2 regions of the Actinoplanes sp. HUAS TT8 genome follow, and region 2 is predicted to be linked to the other one. Evidence: riboswitches for the same ligand, from Rfam matches in the RefSeq annotation. Region 2 holds a riboswitch; the other holds the start of a gene.
The links. Region 2 has a riboswitch for glycine ahead of gcvT (glycine cleavage system aminomethyltransferase GcvT). Riboswitches for the same ligand answer to the same signal wherever they lie in the genome.
Positions count from the first base shown of each region.

Region 1: it holds a riboswitch for glycine, as region 2 does, so the genes downstream of both, gcvP (aminomethyl-transferring glycine dehydrogenase) here and gcvT (glycine cleavage system aminomethyltransferase GcvT) in region 2, are expected to answer to the same signal.

Region 1 is NZ_CP195646.1:3,682,775-3,686,174, forward strand. It holds gene gcvP (aminomethyl-transferring glycine dehydrogenase) at 1-1,624, opposite strand, end outside; glycine riboswitch at 1,702-1,805, opposite strand; gene mgrA (L-glyceraldehyde 3-phosphate reductase) at 1,857-2,852, shown strand; gene ACSHV8_RS16710 (nucleotidyltransferase domain-containing protein) at 2,926-3,400, shown strand, end outside.
Region 2 is NZ_CP195646.1:3,339,888-3,343,287, reverse strand. It holds gene ACSHV8_RS14915 (L-serine ammonia-lyase) at 1-898, opposite strand, end outside; gene gcvT (glycine cleavage system aminomethyltransferase GcvT) at 912-1,958, opposite strand; glycine riboswitch at 1,989-2,071, opposite strand; glycine riboswitch at 2,076-2,170, opposite strand; gene ACSHV8_RS14905 (MarR family winged helix-turn-helix transcriptional regulator) at 2,207-2,647, opposite strand; gene ACSHV8_RS14900 (MFS transporter) at 2,715-3,400, shown strand, end outside.

The sequences.
Region 1 (3,400 bases), 340 kb from region 2:
AGCCGGTGATCTCGGCCAGCCAGGCTTCCAGCTGGGCGACCAGATCCTCGTACCCCCGCGTCTGGTCGGACGGCGCGAAGGGGTGGATGTCGGCGAACTCGGGCCAGGTGACCGCCTCCATCTCGGTGGTGGCGTTCAGCTTCATCGTGCACGACCCCAGCGGGATCATGCCGCGATCCAGCGCGTAGTCGCGGTCCGAGAGTTTGCGCAGGTAGCGCAGCATGCTCGTCTCGGAGTGGTGGGTGTTGAAGACCGGGTGGTCCAGGTAGTCGCTGGTGCGGCCCAGGGGCTTGGCACCGCAGACGGCCGGCTCGGCCACGGTCGCGCCGAACGCGGCCAGCACGGTCGCGACGTGCGCGCTCGTGGTGGTCTCGTCGGTCGAGATCGACACCCGGTCGGCGTCGACCAGGCGCAGGTCGACACCGTGCTCGGCGGCGGCCGCCACGATCGAGGCGGCGCGGCCGGGCACGATCGCGGTGACGGTGTCGAAGAACGCGGTGTGCGCGACCTCGACGCCGGCCGCGGTCAGGCTGCCGGAGATCGTCAGGGCGTGGTCGTGGGTCCGCTTGGCGATCGCGCGCAGGCCGGCCGGGCCGTGGTAGACCGCGTACATGCCGGCCATGACGGCCAGGAGCACCTGCGCGGTACAGATGTTGCTGGTCGCCTTCTCGCGGCGGATGTGCTGCTCGCGGGTCTGCAGGGCGAGCCGGTAGGCCGGGGCGCCGTCCGCGTCCTTGGAGACGCCGACGAGACGGCCGGGCAGGCTGCGCTCCAGGCCGGCGCGGACGGCCAGGTAACCGGCGTGCGGGCCGCCGAAGCCGAGCGGCACGCCGAAGCGCTGGGTCGTGCCGGCCGCGATGTCGGCGCCGATCTCGCCCGGGGCGCGCAGCAGGGTCAGCGCGAGCAGGTCGGCCGCGACCGTGACCAGGGCACCCTTGGCGTGGGCGGCCTCGACCAGGGCGGCGTGGTCGCGGACGGCACCGGACGCGCCCGGGTACTGCAGGTGCAGGCCGAAGAACTCCTCCGGCAGGTCGTCGCCGGCGTCCAGGTCGACGAGCTCGACCCGGATGCCGAGCGGTTCGGCCCGGGTGCGCAGGACGGCGAGCGTCTGCGGGAACGTGTCGGCGTCCACGACGTACGTCGAAGATTTCGATTTTGACGCTCGTCGCGCGAGGGTCATCGCCTCGGCGACGGCGGTGGCCTCGTCCAGCATCGACGCGTTGGCCGTGGTCAGTCCGGTCAGATCGGTGACCATGGTCTGGAAGTTGAGCAGTGCCTCCAGGCGGCCCTGGCTGATCTCCGGCTGGTACGGCGTGTACGCCGTGTACCAGGCCGGGCTCTCCAGCACGTTCCGCTTGATCACCGCGGGCGTGTGCGTCCCGTAGTAGCCCAGGCCGATCATCGGGGTCGCGACGACGTTGCGGGCGGCGATCGCGCGCAGCTCGGCGATCGTCTCCTCCTCGGAGGCCCCGGCCGGCAGGTCGAGCTCCCCGTGGAACCGGATCGACTCCGGGATGGCGGCGTCCATCAGCTCACCGAGCGACTCGTACCCGACGGTCTTGAGCATCTCGGCCTGCTCATCGGCCTGCGGACCGATGTGGCGGTGGGTGAATGACGACGTCATGGGCGACTCCCGGGGCATGAGAAGGCTGACAAAGCCCTCCCCCTCTGTCATACCCACAAAAGGGGACTTCAGAGTCGCCTGCCCGCGCGGTCCGTTTGCCTGTAGAGATTCCGGGGAGGAGTTGCCCCTTCGGCGCCCGTGCTTTCACCAGGAAAGACCAGGTCTCTCCCGCGCGGCTGGCAACCAACCTACCAGTGGACATGACCATGATCGGAACTCCTAGGGTGGGGGTGTGACCTACACCCCTGCAGTTGATCGCTACGAGTCCATGACGTACCGCCGCGCGGGCCGCAGCGGTCTCAAGCTGCCCGCCATCTCCCTGGGTCTCTGGCACAACTTCGGTGACACCCGCCCGGCCGACCGCCAGCGGGACATCGTGCGCCGCGCCTTCGACCTCGGGGTCACCCACTTCGACCTGGCCAACAACTACGGCCCGCCGCCGGGCAGCGCGGAGACCAACTTCGGCCGGATCCTCGCGGCCGACTTCAAGGCCCACCGCGACGAGATGATCATCTCCAGCAAGGCCGGCTACACCATGTGGGACGGCCCCTACGGCGACTTCGGCTCGCGCAAGTACCTGGTCAGCTCGCTGGACCAGTCGCTGCAGCGGCTCGGCATCGACTACGTGGACGTTTTCTACCACCACCGGCCGGACCCGGAGACTCCCCTTGAGGAGACGATGTCCGCTCTCGATCACATCGTGCGCTCGGGCAAGGCGCTCTACGTCGGCCTGAGCAACTACAAGTCCGAGCAGACCGCGCAGGCCGCCGCGATCCTCCGCGAGCTCGGCACGCCGCTGCTGATCCACCAGCCGTCCTACTCGATCCTCAACCGCTGGATCGAGCACGACAACCTGCTCGACACCCTGGAGGAGGCGGGCGCCGGCTGCATCGCGTTCAGCCCGCTGCAGCAGGGCCTGCTCACCGACCGCTACCTCGACGGGATCCCGGACGACTCGCGGATCCGGACCAGCGTGTTCCTCAACGAGAGCGCCCTGGACTCCAAGACCCTGGGCCGGCTGCACGCGCTCAACGACATCGCCAAGCGGCGCGGCCAGTCCCTGGCCCAGCTGGCCCTGGCCTGGGCGCTGCGCGACCAGCGCATGACCAGCCTGATCATCGGCGCCTCCAGCGTCCAGCAGCTGGAGAACAACATCGCCGCCCTCGACAACCCGGAGCTGACCCAGGCCGAGATCGACGAGATCGACGGCACCGTTCTCGACCTTTAGATCAAAACCGATTATTCGGTACGGCCATAAATTGCCGCGCGTGCCCCGGGGCGGTTCGTTACCGTCCCGAGGCATGACGGACCTGGTCGAGAAGCACACGATCCTCGCCGTCGTGGTCGGCTCCCGCGCCTACGGGCTGGACGGGCCGGGCAGCGACCACGACCGGCGGGGTGTCTACGCGGCCCCGACCAGGGACTTCTGGCGCCTCGACAAGCCGCCCACGCACCTGGACGGGCCGGCCGAGGAACAGTTCTCGTGGGAGATCGAACGGTTCTGCACCCTCGCGCTGCAGGCCAACCCGACAGTCCTGGAAGTGCTCTGGTCCCCGCTGACCGAGCGGATCACGCCCGCCGGTGAACACCTGCGGGCGGTCCGGTCGGCGTTCCTGTCCCGGCGGGTCCACGAGACGTACGGCAACTACGCCCGCGATCAGCTCGACCGCGTCGCCGCCCGCCGCGCCCGCACCGGTGAGGTCAACCACAAGCAGGCCATGCACATGATCCGGCTGCTCACCGCCGGCGCCCACGTGCTGCGCACCGGCGAGGTCC
Region 2 (3,400 bases):
GCAGGAACCGGACCACGCCGTCGTCGGAGAAGCCGGGCACGAACGCCCGGCAGTAGCTGAGCACGGCCGGGATGATGCCCGCGGCGCCGTTGGTGGGCGCGGTCACCACGCGACCTCCGGCCGCGTTCTGCTCGTTGACCGCCATCGCATACGCGGTGAGCCACTCCATCGCGTGCGGACCGGGATCGCCGGCCGCCCGCAGCTGACGGGCCGTGGCCGCGGCCCGCCGGCGCACCTTCAGGCCGCCGGGCAGGACCCCTTCGGCGTCGAGACCCGCGGCGACACATTCGTCCATCACGCGCCAGATGCCGAGCAGGCCCTGCTTCACGTCGGCCGCCGGGCGCCACGCGGTCTCGTTCGCCAGCATCAGCCGGGAGATCGACAGCCCGGTCGCGCGGGTGAGGTCGAGCAGTTCGGCGCCGGTGCTGAAGGGGTGGGGCAACGGCGTGTCGTCCGTACGCAATCGGGATGTTCCTTCGTCGACGACGAAGCCGCCGCCGACCGAGAAGTACTTCTTGGCCAGCAGTTCGGCGCCGTCGCCGTCGAGGGCCGTGAAGATCATCCCGTTGGGGTGTTCGGGCAGCGCCCGGCGGCGGTGCAGGACGACGTCGACCGGCACGACCCGGCCCGACGGCAGCACGATCTTGCCGTCGGCCGGCGGGTCCAGGGACGTGTCGACCGTCTCCGGGTCCTCGCCCATCAGCCCGAGCAGCACGGCCCGGGGCGTGCCGTGGCCGTGCCCGGTGGCGCCCAGCGAGCCGAACAGTTCCGCGCGCACGCTCACCACCCGGTCGTCGAGGTGGCGGGTGAACAGCCGGGCGGCGCGCATCGGGCCCACGGTGTGTGAGCTGGACGGGCCGATGCCGACCGAGAACAGGTCGAAGACGGAGACGGCCATGATCATCAATTCCTTACCGGGGGCGCTGGTAGAACGGGAGTGGAACGATCTCGACGTCTTCACGCTTGCCACGAACATCGACCGCCAGGCGGCCGGGGTCCAGATTTTTCGTGACATATGCGAGAGCGATCGGGTGTCCGAGCGTCGGTGACGGCGCCCCGCTGGTCACCTCGCCGACCTTCTCCCCCGTTGCCGCGTCGACCACGTCATACCCGGCCCGCGGCGACCGACGCCCCCGGGTGACCAGTCCCACCAGTTCGACCGCCGGTTCGGCCGCCCGCAGCGCGGCGGCGCCGACGAAGTCCCGCTTGTCGAGCGCGACGATCCGGCCCAGCCCGGCGTCGAACGGCGTGGTGCGGATGCTCAGCTCGTGGCCGTACAGCGGCATCCCGGCCTCCAGGCGCAGCGTGTCCCGGCAGGCCAGCCCGGCCGGGACCGCGCCCGCCGCGGACGCCCACTCCCAGATCGCGGCCGCGTCCTGGTTGGCGCAGTAGATCTCGAACCCGTCCTCGCCGGTGTATCCGGTCCGGGCCAGCAGCACGTCCTTACCCGCGACGACCGACGGCTGGATCGCGTAGTACTTCAGGTCCGGATACTCGCCGACGATCGACACCGCCTCCGGGCCCTGGACCGCGATCAGCGCCCGGTCCAGGGCCGTGACGGCCACCGCGAAACCACCCGAGTGCTCGCCCAGCATCGCCCGCACGACCGGCGCGTTGGCGGCGTTGGCGACCACCAGGAACCGGTCGGCGGCGAGCCGGTAGACGACCAGGTCGTCGAGCACACCGCCGGTGGTGTGGCACAGCATCGTGTACTTGGCCCGCCCCGGCTTGACCGCCGACAGCTTCCCGACCAGGGCGTGGTCCAGGAACGCGGCGGCCTCGGCGCCGGACACCTCGATCTGGCCCATGTGCCCGAGATCGAAGAGACCGGCCGATTTGCGGACGGCGTGATGCTCGGCCACATCACTGCCGTACCGCAGCGGCATCTCCCACCCGGCGAACCCGGTGAAGGCGGCGCCGAGCCGCTGGTGGACGTCGAAGAGCGCGGTGCGTCGCAAAAGAGACTCCTGGGGTCGGGGTCTCCCTCGCTCTGTCATCTCTGCCTGAGAGGTTCACCGCCGTTGGGCGGCTTGCACCGTGGGCGCAGCGCCGGAGCGCTGACTTTCCAGAGTCGCCTGACCGCTGCGGTGCGGGGCCTGAGAGATTCTGAGGGAGAAGTTGCTCCTTCGGCGTCCTCGCCAGGTCGCGAGGACTCTCCCGCAGCGGTCGTTGCGGCGAAGTCTTCAGTTTGTCGGATCGGACCCTATCAGCCGGCGCTCTCCTTCTCACCGGCCTGGGCCAGGCGTTCCAGCGCGGGCAGGGCGCGCACGACGGCGTCCTGGTCGTCCGCGTCGAGGCCCTCGAAGAGCCGGTCGAGGGTCGCCGCGTAGTGCGACAGCGTCCGGGCGACCAGATCGCGGCCGTCCTGGGTGACCTCGACCAGGACGCCGCGCCCGTCGGTGGGGTCGGGCACGCGCCGGACCAGGGCGGCCTTCTCCATCCGGCCGACCAGCTGCGTCATGCCGGGCTGGGACGCCCGGGTCAGCCGGGCCAGCTCGGTGACCCGGGCCGGGCCCTCGTCGGAGAGCCGGCGCAGCACGGACAACGCCACCGAACTCGGGTTGTCCGGGCCCTCCAACTGGCGCAGGAACCGGACCAGCTGAGCGAGCACGGGCAACAACTGTGATCCACGACTCTCGTCGCTCATTTGCATAACCTCATTATGGACCTAGGGTGGAAACCATACAGATCCTTTCGTACGCGGAGGTGTGCCCGTGAGTGCGACTCCCGGTCCATCCTTGTTCAAGCAGCCCCGGGCCGTTTTCGCGGTCGCTTTCGCCTGTGTCGTCAGCTTCATGGGCATCGGCCTGGTCGACCCGATCCTCCCCGCGCTGTCGTCCAAGCTGCACGCCACGCCCAGCCAGGTGAGCCTGCTGTTCACCAGCTATCTGCTGGTCACGGCCGTGGCGATGCTGTTCACCGGCTGGGTCGCCAGCCGCATCGGGGCCAAGCCGACCCTGATCGCCGGCCTCTCGCTGATCGTCGTCTTCTCCGCCCTGGCCGGGCTGTCCGGCTCGATCGACGGCATTGTCGGTTTCCGCGCCGGCTGGGGCCTGGGCAACGCGCTGTTCATCGCCACCAGCCTCGCGGTCATCGTCGCGTCGGCCACCGGCGGCTTCGCCGGCGCGATCGTGCTCTACGAGGCCGCGCTCGGACTCGGCATCGCGGCCGGCCCGCTGGTCGGCGGCTTCCTCGGCAACATCTCCTGGCGCGGCCCGTTCTTCGGCGTCGCCGTCCTGATGGCCATCGCCTTGCTGGCGACGATCACGCTGGTCGAACCGACCCCGAAACCCGCGCGGCCGACGCCGCTCTCGGCACCCCTGAAGGCGTTGCGGCATCGCAGCCTGCTCACCATGGGCATCACCGCACTGCTCTACAACTGGGGTTTCTTCACCATGCT